Regions from separate parts of the Pseudomonas sp. NPDC007930 genome, predicted to be linked through region 2. Evidence: predicted binding sites of a transcription regulator. Region 2 holds the regulator's gene; each other region holds the start of a gene.
What was found. The regulator FliA, encoded in region 2, starts transcription of late flagellar genes. The targets are predictions, from matches to a motif close to CTAAAGTTTNNNNNNNNNNNGCCGNTAA.
Positions count from the first base shown of each region.

Region 1: the regulator FliA is predicted to act here: its motif matches at 2,051-2,078, upstream of ACFZCE_RS01315 (methyl-accepting chemotaxis protein).
Region 3: the regulator FliA is predicted to act here: its motif matches at 6,434-6,461, upstream of ACFZCE_RS01555 (methyl-accepting chemotaxis protein).

Region 1 covers NZ_JBIBKC010000001.1:280,245-290,434, forward strand. The annotation lists gene ACFZCE_RS01315 (methyl-accepting chemotaxis protein) at 1-1,990, opposite strand, end outside; gene ACFZCE_RS01320 (solute carrier family 23 protein) at 2,310-3,605, shown strand; tRNA gene ACFZCE_RS01325 (tRNA-Met) at 3,691-3,767, shown strand; gene ACFZCE_RS01330 (DUF433 domain-containing protein) at 3,940-4,632, shown strand; gene ACFZCE_RS01335 (hypothetical protein) at 4,629-5,036, shown strand; gene ACFZCE_RS01340 (hypothetical protein) at 5,187-5,810, opposite strand; gene ACFZCE_RS01345 (hypothetical protein) at 5,842-6,822, opposite strand; gene ACFZCE_RS01350 (helix-turn-helix transcriptional regulator) at 6,980-8,158, shown strand; gene proP (glycine betaine/L-proline transporter ProP) at 8,272-9,720, shown strand; gene acpA (acid phosphatase) at 9,797-10,190, shown strand, end outside.
Region 2 covers NZ_JBIBKC010000005.1:111,858-122,047, reverse strand. The annotation lists gene ACFZCE_RS13160 (chemotaxis protein CheW) at 1-502, opposite strand, end outside; gene ACFZCE_RS13155 (AAA family ATPase) at 504-1,292, opposite strand; gene motD (flagellar motor protein MotD) at 1,317-2,198, opposite strand; gene ACFZCE_RS13145 (flagellar motor protein) at 2,203-2,943, opposite strand; gene ACFZCE_RS13140 (chemotaxis-specific protein-glutamate methyltransferase CheB) at 2,943-4,061, opposite strand; gene ACFZCE_RS13135 (chemotaxis protein CheW) at 4,110-6,380, opposite strand; gene ACFZCE_RS13130 (protein phosphatase CheZ) at 6,465-7,253, opposite strand; gene ACFZCE_RS13125 (response regulator) at 7,273-7,647, opposite strand; gene fliA (RNA polymerase sigma factor FliA) at 7,817-8,560, opposite strand; gene fleN (flagellar synthesis regulator FleN) at 8,554-9,387, opposite strand; gene flhF (flagellar biosynthesis protein FlhF) at 9,483-10,190, opposite strand, start outside.
Region 3 covers NZ_JBIBKC010000001.1:327,539-337,728, forward strand. The annotation lists gene rhlB (ATP-dependent RNA helicase RhlB) at 1-621, shown strand, start outside; gene ampE (regulatory signaling modulator protein AmpE) at 898-1,734, opposite strand; gene ampD (1,6-anhydro-N-acetylmuramyl-L-alanine amidase AmpD) at 1,731-2,297, opposite strand; gene ACFZCE_RS01540 (DUF1631 family protein) at 2,381-4,603, opposite strand; gene nadC (carboxylating nicotinate-nucleotide diphosphorylase) at 4,960-5,808, shown strand; gene ACFZCE_RS01550 (cupin domain-containing protein) at 5,845-6,390, shown strand; gene ACFZCE_RS01555 (methyl-accepting chemotaxis protein) at 6,537-8,162, shown strand; gene ACFZCE_RS01560 (GNAT family N-acetyltransferase) at 8,219-8,698, shown strand; gene ACFZCE_RS01565 (TrmH family RNA methyltransferase) at 9,198-9,668, shown strand; gene ACFZCE_RS01570 (P1 family peptidase) at 9,673-10,190, opposite strand, start outside.

The DNA of each region.
Region 1 (10,190 bases), on a different contig from region 2:
GCGCGGCCTGGTCGATCTGCTGGATGTTCGCGCTCACTTCATCGGCGGTGGCCGCCTGCTGCTCCACGGCGGTGGCGATCATCGCCAGGTTGTCGGTCACATCCTGCACCGCGCCGGCGATCTGCCCGAGGCTCTCACCCAGGCCGGTCACGGCTTGGGCGTCCTGCTGGGCCTGCACGCAGGCGGCTTCCATCAGCTCCACTGCCTGCTGCACGGTGACCCGCAGGCTGTCGACCGTGCTGGCGATCTGCGCGGTGGAAGCCTGGGTACGCTGCGAGAGGCTGCGCACTTCGTCGGCGACCACGGCAAAGCCACGGCCCTGCTCGCCGGCGCGGGCGGCCTCGATGGCGGCGTTGAGCGCCAGCAGGTTGGTTTGCCCGGCGATCCCGCCGATCACATCGACCACCGATTGGATTTGCTGGCCTTGCTCGCTGACCCGGCCCAAGGCCTGGGCGGTGTCGGCCAAGCGTTGGTTGAGCTGCTGGATGCTGCTGGTGGTGCTTTGGCTGTCGCGGCTGCTGTTCATGGCGATCTGCCGGGTTTGCTGGGCACTGCCCGAGGCCAGCTCGCAGCTTTGCGCCACGCTCTGCGAGGTGGCGGCCAACTGGGTGGCGGCGGTGGCGATCTGGCTGATCTGCTGCTGTTGCAGTTCGACTTCCTGCAGGGTGTCGCTTGACTGGCTGTTGAGGGTTTGCACGGCGCTGCCGAGCTGCACGGTTTCCTGGTCTACCCCGCTGAGGCTGCCGCGCAGTTGCACCACGGCGCTGTTCAGCGCATTGCAGATGGCCGCCAGTTCGTCCCGGCCGCTCACCGGCACCTGCACGCAGAGGTTACCGTCGCGCAGCGATTCGGCCAGGGTGGTGATGCCGCTGGCGCTGCGGCGGATCGACGCCTGTAAGCACACGAACAGGTACAGCGCGGCCAGCAACAGCAAGGCGAAGGCCACCGCCACCGGCACGAACTGGGCGATCGCCTGGTTGTGGTAATAGGCCAAGCGGGCGTCCATCGACTGCAGCGATTGCCGGCGCAAGGCGGCCATGTCGGCCAGCAGGTGGTCCATGCTGGCGTCGAAGTCGGCCAGGGTCATGGTCACACTGCCGGCGAACAGGCCGTCGTCCAGGCGCTTGAGCTCGCCGTCCAGGCGCTGCAGGCTTTTATCGTACTGTTGGCTCCAGGCCTGCATGCCCTCGGGCAAGCGCGCCTTCAGCGCGTCAGCGCTTTTCACCAGTTGCTCGCGGGCATCGCCGATGCGGCTGCGTAAATCACGCATCTGCAGGCGGCTTTGCAGGCTGAACTGCCCCGCCGCCACCGACGCTTCACCCACGCTGGCCAGGCGCCCCACGCGCTCGAACACCTCAGGCACCTGTTCGGTGCTCATCTGCATCAACAGGTAGGTTTCCATCCACGGGTCGAGGATCAACCCGCTGTCCATGGCGATCTGCTCGCGCAGCAGTTGCAGCGAGGCGGTGGCCGCGGTGAATTTCTCGTAGCCGTCTGGCCACCAGCCAAGGGCGCGCATGCCGGCGAGGTCCAGCCCGTTGTTGGCCTGCTGTAGCGCTTGGTAACGCTTGAGGATGTCGGCGGTAGCAGCACTGCCCTTCAGCGTATCGCCCAATTGGCTGATTGCCTGGGCCAACGGCTGCACCCCGGCCTGCAGCGCGGCGATAGCGTCACGGGCGGCCGGGGTGGGCTCGCGGAGGATGTCCAGCGCCTTCCAGCGGGCCACGCGGTCGCGCTGGCCGGTGAGGGCATCGTCGACCGGTTCCAGCGCCAGCAACTGGCTAACGCCAGTGCGCTCAGCGGCGATCACCTGCAGGCGCTGCCAATAATCACGCCCCACCAGCACCAGGCTGGCGACCAGGGGCAGCATGAACAACAGGAACAACAACTGGAATTTGCGCGCAAAACCAAAGCGGCCAAGCAGGCGAATTCCGGGGGCTAAAAGCATGTGCATGGGCCGACTTCTCCACTGGACCTGGCCACACTCCATCAAAGCATGGCGTGGCAAATTGAAATCACTGCAAAAAGCGAACCGTGGTCCGGTGAAGGTGTATCGGCCGGCTTACACGCAGGTTGAGCGCCGCTTGGCGGCCGCGTGGCGCGCCCGGTTTCGGTGCGGCGGCGCCGTGGCGTGGCCGCCGGCGGTGCAGAAGGTTGACCAAGTAGTCAGGTGAGGCGGCATGAACCCTAGGTTTTGCGGGGTTGGCCCGGAAACTGCTTCGCCAGCGCCGGCCTAAAAGCTGACCATAAAGTTCACTTCAACCACGTTCATCTTGGCTTGCACCTTTGCCGGCCAACCGGGGACCGACATGCTCGAAACCTTGTTCAAGCTCAAGGCGCACAACACCAACGTGCGCACCGAAATCCTCGCGGGGGTGACCACCTTCCTCGCCATGGCCTACATCCTCTTCGTCAACCCGAGCATCCTCGGCGCCACCGGCATGGACAAGGGCGCGGTGTTCGTCGCCACCTGCCTGGCCGCCGCCATCGGCTCCGCAGTGATGGGCCTGATCGCCAACTACCCGATCGCCCTCGCCCCCGGCATGGGCCTCAACGCCTTCTTCACCTACACCGTGGTCCTGCACATGGGCCACAGCTGGCAAACCGCCCTGGGCGCGGTGTTCCTCTCCGCCGTGTGCTTCTTTCTATTGTCGGTGTTCAAGATCCGCGAGTGGATCGTCAACAGCATCCCGCTGCCCCTGCGCAGCGCCATCGCCGCCGGCATCGGCTTGTTCCTGGCACTGATCGCCCTGCAAAATGCCGGCATCGTGGTGGATAACCCGGCCACCCTGGTCGGCCTCGGCGACCTCAAGCAACCCGGCGCCCTTCTCGCCGTGCTCGGCTTTGTGCTGATCGTCGGCCTGGAGGCGCTGAAGGTGCGCGGCGCGGTGCTGATCGGCATCCTCGCGGTCACCGTGGTGTCGATCCTGCTCGGCGTCAGCGCCTTTGGCGGCCTGGTGTCGATGCCGCCGTCGCTGGCGCCGACCTTCCTGCAGCTGGACATCGCCGGGGCGCTGAACATCGGCCTGGTCAGCGTGATCTTCGCCTTCCTCTTCGTCGACCTGTTCGACAACTCCGGCACCCTCATCGGCGTGGCCAAGCGCGCCGGGCTGATGAGCAAAGACGGCCACATGCCGAAGATGGGCCGCGCGCTGATCGCCGACTCCACCGCCGCCATGGCCGGCTCGCTGCTCGGCACCTCGACCACCACCAGCTACATCGAATCGGCCGCCGGCGTGAGCGCCGGCGGGCGCACCGGGCTGACCGCCATCGTGGTCGCCGTGCTGTTCTTGCTGGCGCTGTTCTTCGCCCCGCTGGCCGGCAGCGTGCCCGCCTTCGCCACCGCCCCGGCGCTGCTGTTCGTGGCCGTGTTGATGACCTCGGGCCTGGCTGAAATCAACTGGGACGACATCACCGAGGCCGCACCGGTGGTGGTCACCGCCCTGGCGATGCCGTTCACCTATTCGATCGCCAACGGCATCGCCTTTGGCTTCATCGCCTGGACCGCGATGAAACTCGCCAGCGGCCGCACCCGCGACCTCAACCCGGCGCTGGTGATCCTCTCGTTGTTGTTCGTGGTCAAGCTGGGGTGGTTCAACGCCTGACGGCTAAGCCGTTGATCGCCTGAGGAAATAATTTCAACAAAGGGGTTGACGGCTTGCCTGCTTACGCGAATAATGCGCGCCACTTGGCTACATAGCTCAGTTGGTTAGAGCATAGCATTCATAATGCTGGGGTCCGGGGTTCAAGTCCCTGTGTAGCCACCATACAAGTACGAAGAAGCCCACCTCTGGTGGGCTTTTTTGTTTCTGGGTGTTTTTATCGCCACGTCTCGTTTTGAGACACATTACTGCGGCCATTCAGGCGTCGATCATTGAATCGGCGCCCGCGCAGCAGGCAAGATTGCCTCCCCAGCCAGCGGCGGACAACGGAGGCGCGATGGCACCCGCAAGCTCACCTGGCCGACTGTTTGGCGTGGGTATCTATACCCCGGCAGAGGCCGCGCTTTATACCGGCATTCCCTCACAGCATATCCGCCGCTGGGTGTTCGGTTACCGCTGCGCCGGGGTTACGCACCCTGGGTTATGGGCACCGGAGCTCTCCCTCGGGCAATCCCCGCTGCTGGGCTTTCATGACCTGCTGGAAATCCGTTTCGTCCATGCGTTTCGCAAGCACGGGGTCAGCCTGCAAGCGATCCGGGCCGCTTCGAGGCAAGCTACCGCGCTGTTCGACCAGCAATACCCCTTCACCTGCAAACGCTTCCAAACCGATGGGCGAAGCATCTTCGCCACCGTGCTGAACGAAACCGGGGACGACAGCATCCTTGATCTGGCCCGGCGGCAATATGCATTCAGGCAGGTCATCGGGCCTTCGCTGTACGAAGGCATCGACTACACCGGCGAAGGCCAGGCCGAGCGCTGGTACCCGGTTCGGCGCAGCAAGGCCATCGTGCTCGATCCTTCGCGCAATTTCGGCAAGCCAGTGCTTTCCGAGGCGGGTATCGATACCTCTGCGATCTATCAGGCGTACCTCGCCGAGGGCCAGAACGCCAGCCGGGTTGCCGCCGTGTATGAAGTAGCGCCAGCGGCCGTGGAAGCCGCCGTGAGTTACGAGCAAAGGATTGCGGCTTGAAGTTCCTGATCGATAACAACCTACCACCTGCCATTGCCAGAGCGCTGAACGAGCTATCAACCGCCGAAGGGCATCAGGTGGTGGCGCTGAAAGAACGCTTTCAAGCCAACACGGCAGACATCCACTGGATCGGGGCACTCTCCGCCGAAGGTGGCTGGGCAGTGGTGTCACAAGACAAGTTCACCAAGGGTGATGCCGAACGGCAGGCATTCAAAGACTGCCAACTGCCGGTGTTCTGCCTTGCGAGGCAGTGGGGGCAAGCGACCTATTGGGAAAAAGCCGAGAACCTGGTGCGCTGGTGGCCAGCGATCCTGCAGCAGGCTACACACATCCAAGGCGGCGCGGCTTTTCGAGTGAGCTGGCGATTCAGCGCGCCCGGCAGGTTTGAACAGATCAGAATCTAGCCCGGAGGCGACCCATACACCTCACCCACTGGCACCCCCGGCATCAGCCTGCCAGGCCTCTCCGGCTTCGAGGCCTGCCGGCAGTTGCGCAAGTTATCCGAGGTGTAGGTGCTATGAATTCAAGCTGCTGCGCTGCGAATGGGCGGATTATCAGTTGTTGATCTCAAACCGCCAAAAGTCAGCGGTACCTGAACCATGCTCATCTGAGGTACCGAACCATTCGGTTTTGTTCTCGATCTTGTTTGCCTCGAATGTCGCGTTGCAAATATTGACCTGATACTGCCGCCACGCCGGATGGGTGGATTGCTCCACCACGCAATCACAGGACCAATTCCGTGCCCCCACCACCTTGGCATCCACCCGGTCGCGCAAGTATTGGCAGTCATAGTTGCTGTCAGCCGGCAATTGCACCCAACGCGCCTTGAGCGGCTTCCACGCCGCATCGTATGCCGCCTTCGCCGCGGCCTGGGCCTGCTTGCGCTCCTCCACGCCGAACTCGACGTCGATACGCTTGGCGGTGCCGGCGGCGACCTTCACTGACTGCTCGAAGGCCTGCGATTGCTTGTTCACAGCCTTGATCTGCACCGTGCCCGGCTTGACGTCCACGTCCAGTGAACACTCGCCTTTGAAGGCACCATTGATGTAAATCTCGGCCCCCTGGTTACTGTCATCGCAACTCAGGCGAAGGGTTGCCAGGCCTTCCTTGGCGGCCAGCGCATACGGTGAGCTGAGCACGAGCGCCACAGCGCATAACGGCGAGGTGATTGTTTTCATACACGTCCATCAGGTGGGTGAGAGGTAAGGTTCACTGCACGATGCCGGACCAGAACCGGCGAATGTCGCGGTTCCAGGTGGCCTGGCCGGTGTTGCCCGGCTGCAGGCGCTTGCCACAGTCGAACAACCAGCCGCTGACCGTGCCGCGCTTGCTGACCCGCGTACTGGTCAGGCTGATCGCGCTGCTGGCGGCCAGGGTGGGGCGGGTACAACCCACCAGTTGCAGTTGCGCGGCGCGGTCTTTCTCGGCGATCGAGGTTTCGTCGGAAGGCCCATCGCAGGCCCATAAGCCCTTGGGGGTTTGCCAGCAGAAGGCCAGGGCCTGTGGCATCGGCGCGGCACTGGCGGGCGCGGTGGTGTTGGCCGCCTGCACCACCGGTGCCTGGGCCGGCGCCACGACCGGAGCGGGCGCCGGGGCCGGGCGGGCCTGCTGTTGGGCGGCGGCTTCGCGCTGCGGTTGTGCGCGCTGCGGCTGCACCTGCGCGGCACTGGGCTGGGGCGCACGGGGCTGGATCGCGATGGTGGGGTTAACCGCCGCGGCACGCTGCTTTTGCGCCAACTGCGCGGCCAGGTTCTGGTTCATCGCCGCGCCTGCCTGGGTGATGAGTTGCGCCGCGCTAGGCGTTGCGGGCGCCTCCTCGGCGTAGGCGGCAGCCTCTTGCTTGTCACGCTGAGACTGCTCGCGCCGCGCCACATCCCTGGCATGGCGCTGCTGCGCCTGCTGGCGCGCGTCATCGGCCTCGGCGCTGGCCGGGGTGCTTTGCAGTTGCTCGACCAAGGCGCGGTCGGCGCCGCTGGTGGCACGGCGCTTGGCCAGGGCCAGCGCGGTGGCCGCGCAAGGCGGGTCGTTGGCGGCCAGGCATTGCCGGGCCTTGGCGATCGCCTGGTCGAACTCGGCTTTGTCCAGGTCATCGAGGCTTGCCGCGTAGGCCTGGCAACTGCCCAGCGCCAGCGCGATCAGCAGCCCGTAATTCGCCTTCGCAGGCAGCGGAAACACGCGCGGTAGCGCCATGGCAAGGGGCATCCTTTGTCGGGGTGGGCGAACAAACGCCGTTATCGCGCAGCCGCGGCAGGCCGCGCATCCCCAAATTTGGCTAAACCGAGCTTGTGATGGCTCATCGTTGCTGAGTACAGTGGCTTCAGGAAATTTACGTTCAGGGGCGGGCTCGATGGCAGGCATAGACGCAGCGAGCCTTTCAGCGCTGATCGGCAGTATTTACGAAGCCGCCCTCGACAGCCGCCGCTGGCCGGTTTTTCTCAGCGAGTTCGCCGCGCGGATGAACTCCCATGCCGCTTTGATCTGGGCCCACGATTTCAGCTCGCGCACCTCCGAGGTCCAAGGCACCGACGGGATTATCTCTTGTACGCTGGGTTTCGACGAGGCAGCGCTGGGCACCTTTGCCCAGTACTACTCTGAGCGCAACGTCTGGACCGAAGACCCACTGCGGCACAAAACCGGCGGCATCGTCACCTCTTCAAGCCTGTATTGCGACCGCCTGCTCAAGCGCTCGGAGTACTACAACGACTGGCTGAAGCCGCAAGATTTCTTTTACTCCTCGGCAGCCATCGTCGAAAAACAAGCAGACCGCTCACTCAACGTGACGCTGATGCGGCAAGAACGCGCCGGCACTTACAACGAGCAGGAAACCCAGTTGATCGGCCTGTTGATGCCCCACCTGCAAGCGGCGTTCGCGCTGCACCGCAGGCTGTACCGCCTCGACGCCCTCGAGCAAGCGACGCTGGGCGTGCTGGAGTACAGCCCGTTCGGTATCGCGCTGCTCGATGAGCAGGCTCGGGTGATTTACAGCAACCAACTGGCGCACAGCCTGGCGCGGCAGTCTGGCCTGCTCAACTTTACCGCGGGCGGCACGCTCACAGCGCGCTACGCCGCGGACAACGCGCGGCTGTACCGGCGCCTGAAACTCGCGGTGCGCACCGGCCTGGGCGCCGCCAGCGAGGGCGGCGGCACCTTGCGCCTGCACGGGCTGGGCGGCGCCCGCCTTGACCTGGTGATAACGCCCCTGCCCAGCTGGGCTTCGCCATTTGGCGAGCGCAGCGCGGCGGCAGTGTTTTTTAGCGACCCGAACGCCACCATCGGCTCGCTGGCCGAGCGGCTGCGCGCGCTGTACGGCATGACCCGCGCCGAGGCGCAGTTGACCGAAGCCCTGGCCAACGGCCTGACCCCCAAGGAATACGCCGAGCGCCAGCAGTTGTCGGTGCATACGGTGCGCGCGCAGTTCAAGGCCGCCGCCGCCAAGGCCGGTACCCGGCGCCAGGCCGACCTGCTGCGCATCGTGCTGACCGGGCCCGCGGTGCTGCGCTTCGCTGGGCCAGTGGGCCCGGCTTGAGTTTCATCCGCGCCACTCACAGGCCCTGGCGCGGCACTTCGCCGCCCTGTTCCAGCCCTCGGGCACTTGTGCCGCCTCGTTTGGGTCCAACCCCGAAATAACGAGGAATGACCATGGCCAAGCACCCTCACGCCCACGTCGGCTGGTTCAAACGCCGCCACGAAGTCGAGCCTGATGATCTCACCATCGTCGATAAAGCCATGCTCAAGCGCGCGGTCGGGGCCGCCGCGCTGGGCAACGCCATGGAGTGGTTCGACTTCGGCGTGTATGGCTACATTGCCGTGACCCTGGGCAAGGTGTTCTTCCCCGAGGGGGACGCCGCCGCGCAGTTGATTGCCACCTTCGCCACCTTCACCGTGGCCTTCCTGGTGCGCCCGCTGGGCGGGGTGGTGTTCGGCCCACTGGGCGACAAGTTCGGCCGGCAGAAGATTCTCGCCCTGACCATGATCATGATGGCGCTGGGCACCTTCAGCATCGGGCTGATCCCCAGCTACGCCAGCATTGGCCTGTGGGCACCGGCGCTGTTATTGCTGGCGCGGCTGGTGCAGGGGTTTTCCACCGGCGGCGAATACGGCGGCGCGGCGACCTTCATCGCCGAATACGCCACCGACCGCAACCGCGGGCAGATGGGCAGTTGGCTGGAGTTCGGCACGCTGGCCGGGTACATCGCCGGCGCCGGCACGGTCACCGCGCTGACGGCGCTGCTCAGCGAAGAACAACTGCTCAGCTGGGGGTGGCGGGTGCCGTTCTTCATCGCCGGCCCGCTCGGGTTGTTTGGCCTGTACATGCGCCTGAAGCTCGAGGAAACCCCGGCCTTCCAGGCGCATACCGAGGCCAAGGCAAAACAGGGCGACAGCGCCCCGGCGCACACCCTGCGCGAGCTGTTCAGCCTGCACCGCAGTGCCCTGCTCAAATGCGTGGGGCTGGTGCTGGTGTTCAACGTGACCGACTACATGCTGCTCACCTACATGCCCAGTTACCTGTCGGTCACCCTCGGCTATGCCGAAACCAAGGGCCTGCTGCTGATCCTCATCGTGATGTTGGTGATGATGCCGCTGAACGTGCTGGGCGGGCATTTCAGCGACCGCCTGGGGCGCAAGCCGATGATCATCGGCGCCTGCGTGGCTTTGCTGGTGCTGGCCATCCCCTGCCTGAAGCTGATCGGCAGCGGCCACGACGGGTTGATCTTCCTCGGGCTGATGCTGCTGGGCTTGGCCCTGGCCTGCTTCACCAGCTCGATGCCCTCGACCCTGCCGGCGCTGTTCTACACGCCGGTGCGCTACAGCGCGTTGTCGATCGCCTTCAACGTGTCGGTGTCGTTGTTCGGCGGCACCACGCCGCTGATCAGCGCCTGGCTGGTGGAGAAAACCGGCAACCCGATGGTGCCAGCCTATTACCTGATGGGCGCGGCGCTGATCGGTATCCTGACCATGCTCACCGTACGCGAGACCGCCGGCAAACCGTTGCGCGGCTCGCCGCCCGCGGTGGGCAGTAAACAGGAAGCCAAGGCGCTGCTGGCCAGTAATGCGCCGGTGACCGTGGATAGCCAGCCGCCGGGCTGATGTCACCATTTCGTCATGCAGCCTTGCTAGCGTCGCCCGGAAATATTTAGACACAATCAGCCGGAGCCCGCAGACCATGAGCCGCACGCCAGACGACGACCAGCCCTCGACCCAACCCGCTGATACCTCGCGCCGCCGCTTCCTCGGCGGCATGGCGGTGATGGGCGCTGGCGCCACGCTGGCCGCCTGTGGCCAGGCCGACTCGCCGGCGAACAAGCCGGGCGAGCCGGCCCGCGAGCTGAGCCCCGCCGAGCTGGACAAAGCCCTGCGCGAAAACGTGAAGACCGTGGTGGTGATCTACGCCGAAAACCGCAGCTTCAACAACCTGTTCGCCAACTTCCCCGGCACTGAAAAACCGCTCTCGGCGGTCACCGAAGCCGCCTACCAGCAACGCGACCGCGACGGCAGCCTGCTGAAAAACTTGCCGCAAACCTGGGGTGGCACCGTGGGCCTGGGCCCGCAAACCGTCG
Region 2 (10,190 bases):
ACAGGCACTCGAACGGCTCGCTGGCCCAGGCCGGTGGGCCCTCTTCGGCGGGCGGTGGCGGCGCGGCCGGCGGTAACGCGGCCTCGGCGGCTTCCACCACCGGCTCGGCCAGCGGCGCCGCGGGGGTGATCAACGGCGGCGCCGGCGGCATCAGCGGCAGTGCCGGCGGCACCAGCAGGGCCTGGCGCAACACGGCGGGCGAAGCTTCGGCGGTGGGCACCAGTTGGGTCGGCTCGTCGGGCTGCAGCAGCGCGCTGGGGCGCGGCGCCGGGCGGGCGTCGCGCACTTGTTCTTCGAGCACGGCGGCGGCGAATTCGTCCAGGGCGGGGTCTGGCTGGGCCGGCGGCGCAGGCTTCAGCACCTTCTCCGGCGCTGGCGCAGGCGCGGCCTCCGGTGCCGGCGGCGCGTCGGGCAGGTCATCGGCGATGTCCTGCAGCAAGCCGTCCAGGTAGGACTGCAAGGCTTGCTGCGGGCGCTTGGCGAAATCGACCGGGCGGTTCATCTCAGGCCACCTGGGAAGTGAGTTGCTGGCCCAGCAGGTGCTTGAGCAAGGCACGGTAGGCGGTTACCCCACGGCTTTTGGGGTCGAACTGCGACGGCGCCTGGCCGGCCCGGCTGGCATCGCGCAGGCGGGTGTCCACAGGAATATAGCCCTCCCAGACGTTTTGCGGCCAGCGATCGCGCAGAGTCTTGAGGGTGCCCAGCGAGGCCTGGGTGCGGCGGTCGAACAGGGTCGGCACGATCGAGTACGGCAACGGCTGCTTGCGCGAGCGGTTGATCATCTCCAGGGTATTGACCATCCGCTCCAGGCCGTTCACCGCCAGGTGTTCGGTTTGGCAGGGGATCACCAACTGCTGGCTGGCCGCCAAGGCATTGACCATCAGCACGCCCAACAGTGGCGGGCTGTCGATCAGCGCGTAGTCGAAATCCTGCCACAACTGGGCCAGGGTCTTCGCGATCACCAGGCCCAGGCCGCTCTGCCCCGGGCTCTGGCGCTCGAGGGTGGCCAGCGCGGTGCTCGACGGCAACAGCGACACCAACTCGTGGCTGGTGGGCTGCAGCAGTTGCCCGGGCAACCCCTCGGGCACACCGCCACGGTGCAGGAACAGGTCGAAGCAGCTGTGCTCGAGGGCATCGGGGTTGAGGCCAAAGTAACTGGTCATCGAACCATGGGGGTCGAGGTCGACCACCAGCACGCGTTTGCCGGCGTCGGCCAGCAAACCCGCCAGGGCAATGGAGGTGGTGGTTTTACCCACCCCACCTTTTTGGTTGGCAACAGCCCAGACTCTCATGCGCTTGGATCCCGATTCTTCAGCTTACGGGGAAGGCGCCGGGCTTTTGACGGCCTGGCCCGTTCCCGGAGACGTTGCGGGAGCTGGTGCACTTTGTGTGCCAGCCCGGCGCAAGGCGGCATCCGGCGTTGCATTGGCGGTGCCGGTACCGGTCAGGCTGCGGCGCACTTCAAGGTTGCGCGAGATCACCAACACCGTGCGGCGGTTGCGCGAACGGCCGTCGGCGCTGTCGTTGCTGGCCACCGGCTGGAACTCGCCATAACCCACCGCTGCCAGGCGGCGCGGGTCGATGCCGTCCATGGCCATCATCCGCACGATGCTCGAGGCGCGCGCGGTCGACAACTCCCAGTTGGTCGGGTACTGGGCGGTGCGGATCGGCTGGTTGTCGGTAAAGCCCTCGACGTGCACCGGGTTGGCGAACGGCGCCAGCACCTTGCTGACCTTCTCGATGATCTGGAACGCCTGGTCGCTGGGGATGGCGTCGCCGCTGGGGAACAGCAAGCCGGATTTGAGCTCGATCTCGATCCACAGCTCGTTGCCACGCACGGTCATCTGGTTGCTGGCGATCAAGTCGCCAAAGGCGGTGCGCACGTCATCGGCGATGGTTTTCAGCGGGTCGGCCTGGCCCAGGGCGGTGTCGGTGGCCTCGGTGCTGGTGTCCAGCGGGTCCGACGGCTGGGTAGACAGCGGTTTTTCCTCGCCGATCGGGATCGGCTTCATGCTGCGCTGCTGGTCGTTGAACACGCCAATGAAGGTTTGCGAGAGCACCTTGTACTTGCCTTCGTTGATCGAGGAAATGGAGTACATCACCACGAAAAAGGCAAACAGCAAGGTGATGAAGTCTGCGTAGCTGACCAGCCAGCGCTCGTGATTCTCGTGTTCCTCGACCAACCGACGACGACGCATCAATTCACTCCATGAAGCCTTGCAGCTTCAGTTCGATGGAGCGTGGGTTTTCGCCTTCGGCAATCGACAGCAGCCCCTCCAGGAGCATTTCCCGATACCGCGCCTGGCGGTGCACGATGGCCTTGAGCTTGTTGGCCATCGGCAGCAGCACCAGGTTGGCCGACGCCACACCGTAGATGGTGGCGACGAATGCAACGGCGATGCCACTGCCCAGCTGGGAAGGGTCGGCCAGGTTGCCCATCACGTGGATCAAGCCCATCACCGCGCCGATGATGCCGATCGTCGGGGCGTAGCCGCCCATGCACTCGTACACCTTGGCGGCTGCCAGGTCGCGGCCCTCTTGCGTCAGGAAATCGACTTCGAGCACGCCGCGGATGGATTCCGGCTCGGCGCCGTCGACCAGCAGTTGCAGGCCTTTGCGCGCATAGGCGTCGGGCTCGCTGTCGGCGACGGCCTCCAGGCCCAGCAGGCCTTCCTTGCGCGCCACCAGGCTCCAGCCGACCACGCGGTCGATACCGCCGGCCAGGTCGATGCGCGGTGGGAAGATAATCCAGCGGGCGATGGTCAGCGCGCGCTTGAAGGCGCTGACCGGCGATTGCAGCAACGCCGCGGCCAGGGTACCGCCCAGCACGATCAGCGCCGCCGGGCCGTTGGCCAGCGACGGCAGGTGGCCGCCTTCGAGAAAGTTACCGCCGACGATGGCGACGAACGCGAGAATGATCCCGATCAGGCTCAAGGCATCCATCAGTGGCAGGCCTCCACCAGGTGGCGGCCAATGTCGTCAAGGCTGTACACCGCGTCGGTGAGGCCAGCCTTGGCCACCGCCATGGGCATGCCGTAGATCACGCAGCTGGCTTCGTCCTGGCCCCACACCTGGCTGCCGCTCTGCTTGAGCAGCCGCGCGCCTTCACGGCCGTCGGCGCCCATGCCGGTGAGCACCACCGCCAGCACTTTGTCGCCGAAGGATTTCGCCGCCGAGCCAAAGGTGATGTCTACGCAGGGCTTGTAGTTCAGGCGCTCATCGCCGGGGAGGATTTTCACCGTGCCGCGAGCGTCGATCATCATCTGCTTGCCACCTGGGGCCAGCAGTGCCAGGCCGGGGCGCAGTACGTCGCCGTCTTCGGCCTCTTTAACGCTGATGCGGCAGAGTTTATCGAGCCGCTCGGCGAAGGCCTTGGTGAAGGCCGCCGGCATGTGCTGGATCAATACGATCGGCGCCGGGAAGCTGGCCGGTAGTTGGGTCAGCACCCGCTGCAGCGCCACCGGGCCACCGGTGGAGGTGCCGATCGCCACCAACTTGTAGGCCTTGCGCTTGGGTGCCGGCGAGGCCGCCGCGGGCGTGGCCGCTGGGCGTGGCGCCGGGGCCACCGGCCGCGGCGTGCTGGCCGTGGCGGTGCTGCCTACGGCCGGGCGCGTGGGCGCCGGGGCCGGCGCGGTGGGTGTGGCGTAGGCGCTGAAGCGGCGGTTGCTGCGGGCGATGGTGTGGATCTTCTCGCACAGCAGTTGGCGCACCCGCTCGGGGTTGCGCGAGATGTCTTCGAAATTCTTCGGCAGGTAGTCCACCGCGCCGGCGTCGAGGGCGTCGAGGGTGACCCGCGCGCCTTCGTGGGTCAGCGAGCTGAACATCAAGACCGGCGTAGGGCAGCGCTGCATGATGTGGCGCACGGCGGTGATGCCGTCCATCATCGGCATTTCGTAATCCATGGTGATCACGTCGGGCTTGAGCGCCAAGGCCTGGTCGATCGCCTCACGGCCATTGGTGGCCGTGCCGACCACCTGCAGGCTGGTGTCGGCGGCGAGGATTTCCGATACGCGACGGCGGAAGAAACCCGAGTCGTCCACCACCAGGACTTTCACTGCCATTGTTCACTCCATTACCGGGCGCCAGCTACCTGCCGGCGCCCGGGGACATTAGATACGCCGCGAGGCGTAGCGCTTGAGCATGCTGGGAACGTCGAGGATCAACGCGATTCGGCCATCGCCGGTAATGGTGGCGCCACTCATGCCCGGGGTGCCCTGGAGCATCTTGCCCAGGGGCTTGATCACCACTTCTTCCTGGCCTACCAGTTGGTCGACCACAAAGCCGATGCGCTGGGTGCCCACCGAGAGGATGACCACATGGCCTTCGCGCTGCTCCTCGCGGGAGGCGGCGTCGTTGACCAGCCAGCGCTTGAGGTAGAACAGCGGCAGCGCCTTGTCGCGCACGATCACCACTTCCTGGCCATCGACCACGTTGGTGCGCGACAAATCGAGGTGGAAGATTTCGTTCACGCTCACCAGCGGGAAGGCAAACGCCTGGTCGCCGAGCATGACCATCAGCGTGGGCATGATCGCCAGGGTCAGCGGCACCTTGATGACGATCTTCGAGCCCTGGCCCTTGGCCGAGAAGATGTTGATCGAGCCATTGAGCTGGGCGATCTTGGTCTTGACCACGTCCATGCCCACGCCACGGCCCGACACGTCGGAAATTTCGGTTTTGGTCGAGAAGCCCGGGGCGAAGATCAGGTTGTAGCAGTCCGACTCGCTCAGGCGGTCGGCGGCGTCTTTGTCCATCAGGCCCTTTTCGACGGCCTTCGAACGCAGCACGTTCGGGTCCATGCCCTTGCCGTCGTCGGAGATCGACAACAGGATGTGGTCGCCCTCCTGCTCGGCGGAGAGCACCACCCGGCCACTGCGCACCTTGCCCGAGGCTTCACGCTCTTCAGGGGTTTCAACGCCGTGGTCACAGGCGTTGCGCACCAAGTGCACCAACGGGTCGGCGAGGGCTTCGACGAGGTTCTTGTCGAGGTCGGTGTCTTCGCCCACCAGCTCCAGGTTGATTTCCTTCTTGAGCTGGCGCGCCAGGTCACGGACCAACCGCGGGAAGCGCCCGAACACCTTCTTGATCGGCTGCATGCGGGTTTTCATCACCGCGGTCTGCAGGTCGGCGGTGACCACGTCGAGGTTCGACACCGCCTTGGCCATGGCTTCGTTGCCGCTGTTGGCGCCCAGGCGCACCAGGCGGTTACGCACCAGCACCAGTTCGCCGACCATGTTCATGATTTCATCGAGCCGCGCGGTGTCGACCCGCACGGTGGTTTCCGCTTCGCTGGCGGCCGGTTTGTCGGCGGCCGGGGCGCGGGCCGGCGCGGGCGCGGCGGGTGCTGGCGCGGCGGCAGGCTTGGGCGCTTCGCTGCGGGCCGGCGCGGGCGCAGCGGCCGCGGCGGGCGCGGCAGCTGGCGCTGGAGCGGCGGCTTTCGGCGGCGCGGCCACGGCAGCGGCCGCTGGCGTGGCGGCGGTGGCCACCTCACCGGTGAACTTGCCTTTGCCGTGCAGCTCGTCGAGCAGCGATTCGAATTCGTCGTCGGTGATCAGCTCTGGGCTGCCCGCCGCGGGCGCGGCCGCCACCGGGGTTGCCGGCGCGGCGGCGGCAACGTTATCGGCGGTGAACGAGCCCTTGCCATGCAACTGGTCGAGCAGCGCTTCGAACTCGTCGTCGGTGATCAAATCCGCGGCCCCGGCCGCGGCTGGGGCGGCTTCCGCCGGCGGCACCGGCAAGGCATCGGCGGCGAACTGGCCCTTGCCGTGCAATTGGTCGAGCAGCGCTTCGAATTCAGAGTCGGTGATTTCATCGCTGCCGGCTTCGGCTGGCGCCGCGGCCACCGGCGCAGGCGCCGGGGCATTGCTGGCATCGAGCGAATGCAGCAGCGCTTCGAATTCGGCGTCGGTGATGTCGGCTTCGGCCGCGGCAGGCGCCGCGGGCGCCGGGGCAACTGCCGCGGGCGGCGCCACCGGGGCGGCGGGCGCGGCACCGGCCGGTTCCGCCAGGCGCGCCAAGGCCTCGAGCAACTGCGGGCTGGCCGGGGTGATCTCGCTGCGCTCACGCACCTGGCCGAACATACCGTTGACGGTGTCGAGGGCCTCGAGCACCACGTCCATCAGCTCGGCGTCTACGCGCCGTTCGCCCTTACGAAGGATGTCGAACACGTTCTCGGCAATGTGGCAGCACTCCACCAGCTCGTTGAGCTGGAGAAAACCCGCGCCGCCCTTGACGGTGTGAAACCCACGGAATATCGCATTGAGCAGGTCGGAGTCGTCGGGCCGGCTTTCCAGCTCGACCAATTGCTCGGACAACTGCTCGAGGATCTCGCCGGCCTCTACCAGGAAGTCCTGGAGGATTTCTTCATCGGCGCCGAAGCTCATGTAGGGGTGCTCCTGGAATTCGTTAAGTACGGCCCGGCCGCGGCGGCTCAGCGCCGGGCCTGGAACGGTGCCTGCAGCCCGGAATCAGAAGCCCAGGCTCGACAGCAGGTCATCCACGTCGTCTTGACCGGATACCACGTCATCACGCTTATCGGCATGAATCTGCGGACCTTCACCCCTATCGGGATATTTTTCTTTGTCCTGCTCGCGCTCCAGCTCTTCGCGGTCGTGGCGGATGCCGGCGAAGCGGTCGACCGAGCTGGCCATCAACACCAGCTTGAGCAGGTTGCCTTCCACCTCGGTGACCAGCTTGGTCACGCGCTTGATCACTTGGCCGGTGAGGTCCTGGAAGTCCTGCGCCAGCAGAATGTCGTTGAGGTGGGTGTGCAGGTTCGAGACATCGGCCTCGCTGCGTTCCAGGAAGGTGTCTACGCGCTTGACCAGCTCGCGGAATTCCTCGGCGCTGACCTCTTTGCGCATGAAGCGCTGCCAGTCGGCGCGCAGGTCTTTGGCCGCGTCGCCAAACCCCTGCACCACCGGTAGGCTTTGCTCGACCAGGTCCATGGTGCGGTTGGCGGCTTTTTCGGTCAGGCGCGTGACGTAGTCCAGGCGCTCGGTGGCGTCGGTGATTTGCGACGCTTCCTGGGCTTCAGGCAGGCGCGGGTCGATCTGGAAGCTGACGATCGCGCTGTGCAACTCGCGCGTCAGTTTGCCGACCTCTTGGTACAGCCCGCGATCACGGGCCTGATTCAGCTCATGGATCAGTTCGACCGCCTCGCTGAACTTTCCTTGTTCCAGGCTTTCGACCAACTCATGGGCGTGTTTTTTCAGGGTGGACTCAAAGTCCCCCAACGATGAATGCTTCGGCTCCATGGGGCCCCCGTAGGCTGAGTCAGCTGTTGACGCGTTCGAAGATCTTCTCGATCTTCTCTTTCAGCACCTGGGCGGTGAAAGGTTTGACCACGTAGCCGTTGACCCCGGCCTGGGCCGCTTCGATGATCTGCTCGCGTTTGGCCTCGGCGGTGACCATCAGCACTGGCAGGTGGCGCAGGCGGTCGTCGGCGCGCACGGTGCGCAGCAGGTCGATGCCGCTCATGCCAGGCATGTTCCAGTCGGTGACCAGAAAGTCGAAGTTGCCGCTGTGCAACATGGGCAGCGCCGTGTTGCCGTCATCGGCCTCGGCGGTGTTGGTGAAGCCCAGGTCACGCAGCAGGTTTTTGATGATTCGCCGCATCGTCGAGAAGTCGTCAACGATGAGGATTTTCATGTTCTTGTCCAAGTAGACCTCCAAGCAGTCTTAAACACGCCCAGCCCCGGGGGCGCAAGCATTCAAACCAGTTCACAGCAAACGCGACTGCATGAGCAGGCATGGCTGGCGTGATATCACACAGCCAACGCCCTGATCCAGCAAATCTTTTACAAAACCCGCAACTTTGTTACCGGGCCCGCCACTCACCCAGCCGGCTGCGCAAACGTGCCGCGCATTGGCTGTGCAACTGGCTCACCCGCGACTCGCTCACGCCCAGTACTTCGCCGATTTCCTTGAGGTTGAGTTCCTCGTCGTAATACAGCGACAGCACCAGCCGCTCCCGCTCCGGCAGGTTGGCGATGGCTTCGGCCAAGGCCTTCTGGAAGCGCTCGTCTTCCAGCCCCCGCGATGGCTCGCCACTGCTGGCGCCCTCTTCGTGGGTGCCTTCGTGCTCGCCTTCCTGGAGCAGGTCGTCAAAGCTGAACAGGCGGCTACCGAGGGTGTCGTTGAGGATCCCGTAGTATTCGTCCAGGCTCATCTTGAGTTCGGCAGCAACCTCGTGATCTTTAGCGTCACGGCCAGTTCGCGCTTCAATTGCGCGAATCGCGTCACTGACCATGCGCGTATTGCGGTGCACCGAGCGTGGCGCCCAGTCACCCTTGCGCACTTCATCGAGCATCGCGCCGCGAATGCGGATGCCGGCGTAGGTCTCGAAACTGGCGCCCTTGCTCGAGTCGTACTTGGTCGACACCTCGAGCAGGCCGATCATGCCGGCCTGGATCAGGTCTTCGACCTGCACGCTGGAGGGCAAGCGCGCCAGCAGGTGGTAGGCGATGCGCTTGACCAGCGGCGCATAGCGTTCAATCAGCTGGTATTGCTGCGACTCGCGAGAAGCCTTGTTGTACATCCGGTATCCGCTGGCACTCATGATACGGGCCCCGCACTGGTTTGCTGTACCAATCGTTCGACGAAGAACTCCAGGTGCCCGCGAGGGTTGGCGGGCAGCGGCCAGGTGTCGACCTTCTGGGCGATGGCCTTGAAGGCCAGCGCGCACTTGGAGCGTGGAAACGCCTCGTACACCGCGCGTTGCTTCTGCACGGCCTTGCGCACCGTTTCATCGTAAGGCACCGCGCCCACGTACTGCAGGGCCACGTCAAGGAAACGGTCAGTCACTTTCGTAAGCTTAGCGAACAGGTTGCGCCCTTCCTGCGGGCTTTGCGCCATGTTGGCGAGCACGCGGAAGCGGTTCATGCCGTAGTCGCGGTTGAGCAGCTTGATCAGGGCGTAGGCATCGGTGATCGACGTGGGCTCGTCGCACACCACCAACAGCACTTCCTGGGCGGCGCGCACGAAGCTGACCACCGAGTCGCCGATCCCGGCGGCGGTGTCGATCACCAGCACGTCGAGGTTGTCGCCGATTTCGCTGAACGCCTGGATCAACCCGGCATGCTGGGCCGGGGTCAGGTGCACCATGCTCTGGGTACCGCTGGCCGCCGGCACGATGCGGATGCCGCCCGGCCCCTGCAGCAAGACGTCGCGCAGGTCGCAGCGGCCCTCGATCACGTCGGCCAGGGTGCGCTTGGGCGTGAGCCCGAGCAGCACGTCAACGTTGGCAAGGCCCAGGTCGGCGTCGAGCAACATCACTCGCCGGCCGAGTTCGGCCAGTGCCAGCGAGAGGTTCACTGACACGTTTGTCTTGCCGACGCCACCTTTGCCGCCGGTCACCGCGATCACCTGTACGGGATGCATGCTGCCCATTCGTTCTTTACCTTGTCACTTCAGACCGAGGCCACGCGAGCCTGCCAGGGGCAGCACTTCACGCAGGTAGATTGCATTTTCCATCGCCCTTGCCCTCACCCGGCACGCTTGCCGGGGCTGTGGTAGAGATCAGCGAACATATCGGCCATGGCCTCTTCGCTGGGCTCTTCCTGTACTTGCGCACTCACCGCGCGGCTTACCAACTGGTGCCGGCGCGGCAGGTGAAGGTCATCGGGGATGCGCGGGCCATCGGTGAGGTACGCCACTGGCAGCTCATGGCTGATCGCCAGGCTCAGCACCTCACCGAGGCTTGCAGATTCATCGAGTTTGGTCAGGATGCAACCGGCCAGGCCACAGCGCTTGTAGCTGTGGTAGGCGGCGGTCAGCACCTGTTTCTGGCTGGTGGTGGCCAATACCAGGTAATTGCGCGCGCGGATGCCGCGCCCGGCCAGGCTTTCGAGCTGAAGCTTCAGGGCCGGGTCGCTGGCTTGCAGGCCGGCGGTGTCGATCAACACCACACGCTTGCGCAGCAGCGGTTCCAGCGCCTGGGCCAGCGATTGGCCGGGGTCGACGTGGGTGACCGGTACGTTGAGAATGCGCCCCAGCGTTTTCAGCTGTTCCTGGGCGCCGATACGGAAACTGTCCATGCTCACCAAAGCGATGTTTTGCGCGCCGTATTTAAGCACATATCGCGCGGCAAGCTTGGCCAGCGTAGTGGTTTTGCCCATCCCGGCCGGCCCGACCACCGAAATGATCCCGCCTTCTTCCAGCGGCTCGACCTCTGGCGTGCTGATCATCCGCGC
Region 3 (10,190 bases), on a different contig from region 2:
CTGTTGTTCTCCGCCACCTTCACCGATGACGTGATGAACCTGGCGCGGCAATGGACCACCGACCCCGCCATCGTCGAGATCGAGCCGGAGAACGTCGCCAGCGAAACCGTGGAACAACACGTGTACGCCGTGGCCAGCGCCGACAAATACAAGCTGCTGTACAACCTGGTCAACGACAACGGTTGGGAGCGGGTGATGGTGTTCGCCAACCGCAAGGATGAAGTGCGCCGGGTGGAAGAGCGCCTGGTGCGCGATGGTGTGAATGCCGCGCAGTTGTCTGGCGATGTGCCCCAGCACAAGCGCATCAAAACCCTCGAGGGCTTCCGCGAAGGCAAGATTCGCGTGCTGGTGGCCACCGACGTGGCTGGCCGCGGCATCCACATCGACGGCATCAGCCACGTGATCAACTTCACCCTGCCCGAAGACCCGGACGACTATGTGCACCGCATCGGCCGCACCGGGCGCGCTGGCAGCAGTGGCGTATCGATCAGCTTTGCCGGTGAAGACGACGCCTACCAGTTGCCGGCGATCGAAACCCTGCTGGGCCGCAAGATCGCCTGTGAAATGCCGCCGGATGAGCTGTTGCGGGCAGTGGTGCGCAAGAAAGAAGCAACGCTGTAAGGCGGCTGGCCTCCCACCGGATTTGTGTAGGCCTTGATTTCCGGGACAATACAAATCTAGGGGGAGGCCGGCTGTGCCGTAATGCTGTTCACTTAAGCAATCAGAGCGCTGAATTGAGGACGAAAAGCCCCGGTTTCTCCCTATGGTTTTACCGAGCGCAAGACCTGACTGGCCCATCGCCCGGCACAGCCGGCCTCCCACCAGGTCTGTGTTGTCCTTGATTTCCGGCACAGCACAAAGCTGGTGGGAGGCCGGCTGTGCCGGGCGAAGGGCCCTCTAATACAGCAACGCCGCCACCGCCAACACCGCATACCACAACACCGCGGCCCGCTGCAGCAACGCCCACAGCGCATCCACCCCCGCCACCGCCTCGGCGCCGGTTTGCTCGGCCGGCAAGTCCGCAGCCAGCAACCCGGCCTGCCCCACCAACGCCCGCGCGGCGGTGGGCCAGTGCAGCAGCTCGTGCAGCAGGTAGCGCATCACCTCGATAAAGTCCCCGACCAGGGCGAAACTCGCCACCGGCAAGCGTGCCGGCAGCCAGTCCAGCGCGTGTACCAGTTGCCCAGCGCGCTCGCGCAGGCCCGGCTGGGTGGCGTGCTCGGCCACCAGTGCCAGCAACCGGTAGGCCAGCGCCGCCACCGGGCCGATCAAGCTGTACCAGAACACTACGCTGAAAAAACTCTCCAGCGCCCGCCACATCAGCCAGCCCTGCACCTCCCGGGGCAGCTCGTTGGCCTGCTGCGCCTGCACCGCCATGTCGCGCTCGGCCACGTGCAACGCGGCGGTGTCGTCGCCCCGGCGCCAGGCATCGCGCAGCGGCCCAAGGGCGGCCTTGAGGTCACCGCGGCCCAGGCTGTAGGCCAACACCAGCAAATGCACCGGCAACGCCAACAGCCCGTAGGCCACCGGCAGCAACACCCACAGCAGCAGGCCCAGCACCAATGCCGGCAGGCCCACCAGCAGCAACAGCAGCAACCACGGTTCCCGGGCCAGCCGTGGCACCGCTTGCAAGCGGCCCAGCTCGGAGAGGAACACCCCGTCGCGCTGAATGCGCTGGCGCAGCGGCGAAAACTTCTCCACCCAAACGATCACCAGCAATACCAGAAAACTCATGGCCCCTCCTTGCGTGCAGCCTCGAGCGCGCCCAGGTAACGCGCCCACTGAAAAAACGGCCCGGGGTCGGTTTTGCGCCCCGGGGCAATGTCACTGTGCCCGGTGATCCGCGCCGGGGTAATTTCAGGGTAAGCCGCCAGCAGCGCCAGGCTCAGGGCCTGCAGGCAAGCATACTGGGCCTCGGTGAACGGCTCGCTGTCGGTGCCTTCGAGCTCCACCCCGAGGGAAAAATCATTGCAGCCTTCGCGCCCCTCGAAGCTCGACACCCCGGCATGCCAGGCGCGCTCGTTGCAGCCCACGAACTGCACCAGCGCGCCGCTGCGTTCGATCAGAAAATGCGCAGACACACGCAGGTGGGCAATCCCTTCGAAATACGGGTGCTCGCCAGGGTCGAGGGTATTGAGGAACAACTGCGCCGGCTTGCCGGTGCCGAACTGCCCGGGCGGCAGGCTGATGTTGTGGATCACCAGCAGCGACACTTCGCCGGCAGGGCGCGCGTTGAAGTTCGGCGAGGGGCAGTGCTGCGCGCCAGCGCACCAGCCCGTGCGCGGGTCAAGGCCAATGGGCCGCATGGAAGGTCCTTGGGTGAACGCCAGGGCGCCCAGTATGCCGCGTTGCGCCGGCGCTGTGCAGCCCGCGCCGGCGCTCAGGCGGTTTTAAGCGAGCGCAGCTTGCCCACCACTGCGTCCAGCGCGCGGTCGAACAGCAGGTTGTCGTCAAGCAGGCGCAGGCTGCCATCTTTCAGCGCCTGGGCCAGCGCCGCGCGGGAGCGCTCGAGCACCTTCATGCCGGTGCGGTTGACGAAAATATACTTGCCGGTGCTTTCGATCACCGTGGTGAGCTTGCAGCGCAGGCGGTGCTCGGGGTCTTCCTGCAGCTCTACCCAAGTGCCCGGGCGCAGCGCGTCGACCAGCGCCAGCGCCGGGTCATCCTCGGCCAGGCCCGGGGTGGGCTCGGGGGCCGCCTGGGGCTGTTGGCCTTCGAGCACGATTTCGCTGTCGACCCGCACCAGCAGGGTGTCGTCGTCGGGCACCAGCACTGCGCCCGAGGCCTGGGCGGCGCGCTGGATCGCCTGCACATGCAAGGCCTCCAACTGGTTGAAGAACACCCCGGTGGCAAACGGGTCGAACGCCGAACTGGTGAGGCCCTCGCGCAGCGACTTCAGCAGCCCCGGCACCAACTCCAACAGGCGCACGCGGGCGTGCGGGTCGTCGTGGGGCTCCACGCTCCAGATCAAATCGTCCATGGTCGCCAGCGCCATCACCCACTCGCTGGAGGTGTCGCCGTGCTTGAGCCAGGTCAGCAGCAGCACCTTGCTCCAGGCTTCTTCCAGCAAGCTCACCACCACCTGCGGCAGGGTTTTTCCGAGCAGCCGGCGGTTGAGTTCGAATTGCACGTGCAGGCGCGCCAGCTCAGCGCGCGCGCGGCCTTCTTCGGCATCACGGGTGCGCTGTTCGAGCAGTTCGCTGCGGCGGCGTTCGTCGGCGGTGAAGGCCAGGAAGTCCACCAGCAGCTCGGAGAACAAACCCGGGTCGTCGACGAAATCATTGAGCAGGCGCTGCACGATCTGCTCGATGCGCCCATGCAGGGCGTCGCGCTGGGAATCGTCGCGGCCGCTCCAACCCATCGCCGCCTGGGCGATCTCGTTGAGCAAGCGCCGCGCCGGGTGGCTGCCGCGGCTGAAGAAGCTTTTGTCGATCACCGCCACCTTGAGCATCGGGATCTGCAAGCGGCCGATCAGCGCCTTCAGCGAATCGGGCAGGTTGCGGTCATCGAGGATGAACTCGAACAGCATCGCCACCAGGTTGATCACGTCTTCATCGACGTTCCCCACCACCCGCGCGCGGCCGCTTTTAACGCTCACACGGGTGAGCAGTTGCTCAAGCTGATGGCGCAGGTCGTAGTCTTCATGGGACAGCGGCTGCGCCGGCACGTACTGCTGCAGGTGCGAGAGCAGGCGCAGCAGGTCGTTGGTGGAAATCGGCTGGGCGTCGGCGAGGGTTTCGATGCGTGGCGCCAGGTTGCCACGCAGCACGTGGAGGAGGTCTTGCAGGGCCGAAAACACCTCGCGCACGCTTTCATCGAGCGTGGCGGCGGCCGCGCTGGAAGGCGCCGGCTGGCCCACCGGGGCGTCGGCGCCACGCTTGCGCGCCGGGCGGTCTTCGGCGCGGCGGCTGGGCGCGGCCTTGAGCTCCGGCAAGATGCCGGTGGCGATCAACAACTGGTTGGCGTCGAAATACAGGTGGTCGGTGTCGGCCAGCACATAGCGGTCGAACAGCTTGAGAATGATCAACTTGACCTTGATCTCCACGCCCAGGCTGCGCCCGGCCTGGATAAAGTAATCGCACAGCATCGCCGGGCCGAGCGGGTTGCTCTCATCGGTGAGGGTGCGCGGGATCAAGGTATTGAGGCGGGTGGTGAGCTGGGTCAGAGCGAAGCCGTCACGGGCCAGCACCTTGCCGACCATGGCGTCGAGGGCCACGGTGCGCTCGAGTTCTTCATTGGGCACCAGGGCCAGCTTGTCGTAGGTCATCGGCGCGGCCTTGGCCTGGCCAACCTCGTACTGGCCGATGCGCACGAAGGCGTCGTAGAACTTGTCGAGAAACCCGCGCTCGATGTTCTTGCGCTTCAGGCGCAGGTCGCGCATGGCCTCGAAGAAGATATTCTGGTCGTTGTTGCTCTGGGCCTTGTCGGCCATCTCGAAGAGCGTGTCGTCGGCGTTGTCGAACAGCGCCTGCAGGGCATCTTTGAGCTGCTGCGCGGCTTTGTCGCGCACTTGCAGCACCACGACCGGCAAACGGGCAAGCGGCGCACTGCTGGCCTGTTCGGCCCCCGCATTCAACGGCACCACCTTGCCATCGTTGGGCATGCTCGACTCCTCGATCGATACGTTGGGAACGTAGTAGTTAAAAGGGTTCACCCCATGCCCCGGCGCTGAGGCATCGTGGCTGGCAACATCCTTGGAACAGGAATGTGTGCTTTTGTTTCACGATGCACAAAATAAACGTCAACGGTGTGACGCCAATAATCAGTCACTATTATCTGGGATGCGCTGGCACTAAGCCAGAGGGCCGCGGATGTTCCTCTCGCGGAGCAGTGGACAAGCAAAATGACGTTTCGCTCAATTCACCCGACCAAATGCACCCCGGCGCAGAGCCGCCACGAGGGTTCGCGCGGGCGCTTCGCTGCCCTATACTTGCGCCCACTTTTCAGCTGGAGCCCGATATGCCGAACCTGCGCCTGGCCGACCTCACCGCCGAGATCGACGCAAACGTGCGCCGCGCCTTGCTCGAAGACGTGGGCAGCGGCGACATCACCGCCGAACTGATCCCCGCCGAGCGCCTGGCGCGGGCCAGCGTGATCACCCGCGAAGCCTGCGTGATCGCCGGCACGGCGTGGGTCGACGCGGTGTTCCGCAAGCTCGACCCGCGGGTGGCGGTGCACTGGCAGGTGACCGACGGCACCCGCGCCAGCGCCAACCAGCCGCTGTTCCACCTCGAAGGCCCGGCGCGCTCGCTGCTCACCGGCGAGCGCAGCGCGCTGAACTTCCTGCAGCTGCTCAGCGGCGTGGCGACCCGCGCCCAGGCCCTGGCAGACCAGGTGGCGCACACTTCGGTGCGCCTGCTCGACACCCGCAAAACCCTGCCCGGCCTGCGCCTGGCGCAAAAATACGCGGTGACCTGCGGCGGTTGCTTCAACCACCGCATCGGCCTGTTCGATGCCTTCTTGATCAAGGAAAACCACATCGCCGCCTGCGGCGGCATCGGCGCCGCGATCAGCGCCGCGCGGCGCATCGCCCCGGGCAAGCCGGTGGAGGTCGAGGTCGAAAGCCTCGCCGAGCTCGACGAAGCCTTGCATGGCGGCGCCGACATCATCATGCTCGACGAGCTGAGCCTGAACGACATGCGCGAAGCCGTACGCCGCGGCGCCGGCCGGGCCAAGCTCGAGGCCAGCGGCGGCATCAACGAAAGCACCTTGCGCGTGATCGCCGAAACCGGCGTGGACTACATCTCGATCGGCGCCATGACCAAGGACGTCAAAGCCGTCGACCTGTCGATGCGGCTGGCGCTGTAACCTGCGTTATCACCATTCAAAACCACAAGGGTGCCAATGGACATCGGGCCACGACTGAAGATGGTGCGCGAACGCCACCAGTTATCCCAGCGCGAGCTGGCCAGAAGAAGCGGCGTGACCAACGCCACCATTTCGCTGATTGAACAGAACCGCGTCAGCCCCTCGGTCAGCTCGTTGAAAAAACTCCTCGAAGGCATCCCGATGACCCTGGCGGATTTTTTCGCCAGCGACGAGGCGCCGGTAGAAAACCCCTACGTGTACCGCGCCGGCAGCCAGCCCGACCTCGGCCGCCGTGGCCTGCGCCTGCTGCTGGTGGGCGCCACCGTGAAAGACCGGCAAATGCGCATGCTGCGCGAGTTGTACGCCCCCGGCGCCGACAGCGGCGAGCCGATCGTGCACCCCGAAGGCGAAGAATGCGGGCTGGTGACCCGTGGCACCATCGAGATGACCGTCAACGGCGAGGTGAGCATCCTCCAGGCCGGCGACGGCTATTACTTCCCCACCACCCTGCCCCATGCCTTCAAGAACATCGGCCAGGACGAAGCGGAAATCATCAGCGCCAACACCCCCGCCAACTTCTAAGCTATGCGCAGGCGGCGCGCCGACCAACGGCCGCCGCCTGCCCCTCAAGCCGCCAGCGAAGCGGCCGATCAACTAGCGACAACATGGATAGGGACCATCCGAGGCAGGCGCGCGCGCCTAATTCCTTCCTTGCCTGAGTACCCTACATGTCTATTTCCCGTTCCCTCAAAGCCCGCATGCTGGCCCTGATCGGCGGCAGCCTGCTGGCCGTGTTGTTGATCGCCGCGGCGTGCTTTCAGTTTCTCGCCGGCAACGTGCGCGACTACCGCGCCCTGGTAGACGGCCCCGTGCGCACCTCGCAGTTGGTCGAGCAGGCCAACCTGCAGTTCAAGATCCAGGTGCAGGAATGGAAAAACGTGCTACTGCGCGGCAAGCAGCCGGCCGACCTGGCCAAATACTGGGGCCAGTTCGAGGCCCGCCATAACGATGTGCAAAGCCTGCTCAGCCAGTTGGCCGCGCAGCCGGGCCTGGCGCCGGCACTCAAAGGCAAGATCGAACAACTGCAAAGCGGCCACCAGGCCCTGCTGGCGCAATACAGCCGTGGCCGCGACGCCTTTGTCGCCGGCGGCGCAGACCCGATCGCCGGCGACAAAAGCGTGACCGGCATCGACCGCGCCATCAGCGACCAGATGAGCGAACTGGCCGCGCAGATCGCCGACAGCGCCAAGCAGCAGGCCCAGAGCATCAGCGCCGCCGCCGACGCCACCGTGTGGGGCGGCTTTGCCGTGCTGCTGGCCTCGGGCATCGTCATCGCCCTGCTCAGCCTGTGGCTGGTCAGCCGGCAACTGGTGCAGCCGATCACCGCGCTGATCGCCTACGTGACCGACCTCAGCAAGGGCCGCCTGGCCGAGCGCGCGCCCACCGGCCGCGAGGACGAACTCGGCCAGCTCGCCCTGGCCGCCAACACCCTGCGCGATTTTCTCGCCGAGACCTTCACCCGGCTCAAGCGCAACGCCCATGAGCTGGACGGCGCCAGCGCCGAATTGCAGCAGATCGCCCGGCAGATGGCCCAAGGCAGCGAGGAGCAATTCCAGCGCACCGACCAAGTGGCCACGGCGATGATGGAAATGTCGGCCACCGCCCAGGAAGTGGCGCGCCACGCCCAAGACGCCGCCCAGGCCGCCGACGCGGCCGACAACTCGGCCCGCGAAGGCGGCCAGGTGATGAAGGCCACCATCGGCGCGATCAACCACATGCGCGACGAGATCGAAGCCACCGCCCAGGTGATCCGCAAGCTGGAAAACGAAAGCGGCCGGGTAGGCAAGGTGCTCGAAGTGATCCGCGGCATCGCCGAGCAAACCAACCTGCTGGCGCTCAACGCCGCGATCGAGGCCGCCCGCGCCGGTGAAGCCGGGCGCGGTTTTGCCGTGGTCGCCGATGAAGTGCGCAGCCTGGCGCAGCGCACGTCGTCTTCGATCAGCGAAATCAACCAGATCATCGACGCCGTGCAGGTGGGCACCCAGGACGCCGCCAAGGCCATCGAAAGCGGCCAGGCGCGCAGCGTGCAGAGCGCCGAGCACATCCACCGCACCAGCCACATGCTGGACCAGGTAGGCGACGCCATCGAAACCATCCGCGGGATGAACCGGCAGATCGCTACCGCCGCCGAAGAGCAAACCGCGGTGGCCGAGGACATCGCGCAAAACCTTACGGAGATCACGCACATCGCCGGCGAAAACCAGCGTAACGTGCAGCGTACTGAGCATGCCAGCAGCACCCTGGGCGAGTTGTCCGGGCAGTTGGGCGCACTCACCGCCAAGCTCGGCGGCTAACCCTTCGCGGCCAGGGGCACTATGATGTTCGGCTCACTCTGCCGCCGAGCACTGCCATGCCCCTCACCATTCGCCCTGCCCAACCGCAAGACGCCGCGACCATTCACGGGTTCATCGTCGAACTGGCCATCTACGAACGTGCCGAGCACGAGGTGGTGGCCAGCATCGACGACATCCGCAACAGCCTGTTCGCCGAGGGCACGCCCACCCGCGCGCTGATCGGCGAGCTCGATGGCCAACCGATCGGCCACGCGGTGTACTTCTACAGCTACTCCACCTGGCTGGGCCGCAACGGCATTTACCTCGAAGACCTGTACATCACCCCCGAGCACCGCGGCAGCGGCGCCGGCCGCGCGCTGCTGCAACAGATCGCCCGCGAAGCCGTGGCCAACGGCTGCGGGCGCCTGGAATGGAGCGTGCTCGACTGGAACGAGCCGGCCATTGGCTTCTACCGCAAGCTCGGCGCGGTGGCCCAGGATGAGTGGGTGAAGTATCGGCTGGATGGCCAAGCCTTGCGGGATTTCGCGGCGGTGTGAGGTAGGGCCCTTCGCCCGGCACAGCCGGAGTGCCGGACCACGGCCTCCCACCAGATTTGTGTAAGTGCTTGATTTCCGAAGCAACACAGAACCCGTGGGAGGCCGGCTGTGCCGGGCGATGGGCCAGCCACCACACCATCACCCTCGCCCAGGTCATCTGAGCTTCAAGAGCAGCAGCCTTTTCCAGGCTCTGCGCCCTTGCCTCTGGGGCCATAGCGTCACGAAGCTGCTTAAAGGGTTTACTCGCCCTCGGCGTTCTCCTCGTTGTTCATGCGCAACTCGGCCAGGTGAGCGTCGTATAACTGATCCGCGGCAGGGATCCTCCCTGCGTAAACGCTCCAGGCCATCGATAAATCATTCCTTTCAGTGCATACCCACAAGGGCTGCCACTGAACCATCGAGCGCGCCACCCACCAAGCTCAAAGGTTATACAGAACGCTTCAGCGCGCGGGTGCTCAATGCCCGGTATACTCCCGCCCTTTTACGGAACCCTCAGGCCGTGGCCAACAAGCGATACAGCTGCATCGGGCTGTTCAACCCCAAATCCCCGGAAAACGTCGGCTCGGTGATGCGCGCCGCGGGCTGCTATGGGGTGAACTCGGTGTTCTACACCGGCAAGCGCTATGAGCGTTCGCGTGAATTCGTCACCGATACCAAGCGGGTGCATTACGACATCCCGCTGATCGGCGTAGACGACCTGCAAATGATCATCCCGCTGGGCTGCACGCCGGTGGCGGTGGAATTGGTAGAAGGCGCGCGGCCGTTGCCGGAATACACCCACCCGGACCGCGCCATTTACATCTTCGGGCCCGAAGACGGCACCCTCAGCGACAGCGTGCGCGGCTGGTGCGAAGAGACGATCTACATCCCCACCCACGGCTGCATGAACCTGGCGGCCACGGTCAACGTGGTGCTGTATGACCGCCTGGCCAAGGGCCTGAACACCCGCTCCGGGCCGCGCTTCAAGTAACCGCTCAGGGCGCGCGCCAGCCCACCTGCTCCAGCGCCTGGCGCAGCCGCTCGCCGCCCAGCGCCGGCACTTGGCGGCCGTCGGCGGCCTGCATCGGCACCCCGGCCAGCAAGGCGTTGATGATCGCCTCCTCGACCGCCTCGGCCGCGGCGGCGAACAACGGCGAGATATGGTCGTTGTTGAGCATCGCCACCGCGCTGCTCAGCGGCAGGCCCTTGCGGTCGTAGTTGGCGGGCGCCAAGCCGGTATTGCCGGTGGCGAAGGCCAGGAAAATGTCGCCGCTGGAATCATCGGTACCGCCGCCGGTGCGGGCGATGCCGATCGAGGCGCGCTGGGCCAGGCGTTGGCACTGGTGCGGCAACAGCGGCGCATCAGTGGCCAGCACCACCACGATCGAGCCCATGCCGGGCGTGTCGCGCTCGGCGAAGGGCGAGGCCAGCTCGCCCAGCACGCGCCCGACCGGGTAGCCATCTACCCGCAACTCACGGCGCTGGCCGTGGTTGGCCTGCACCAGCGCGCCCA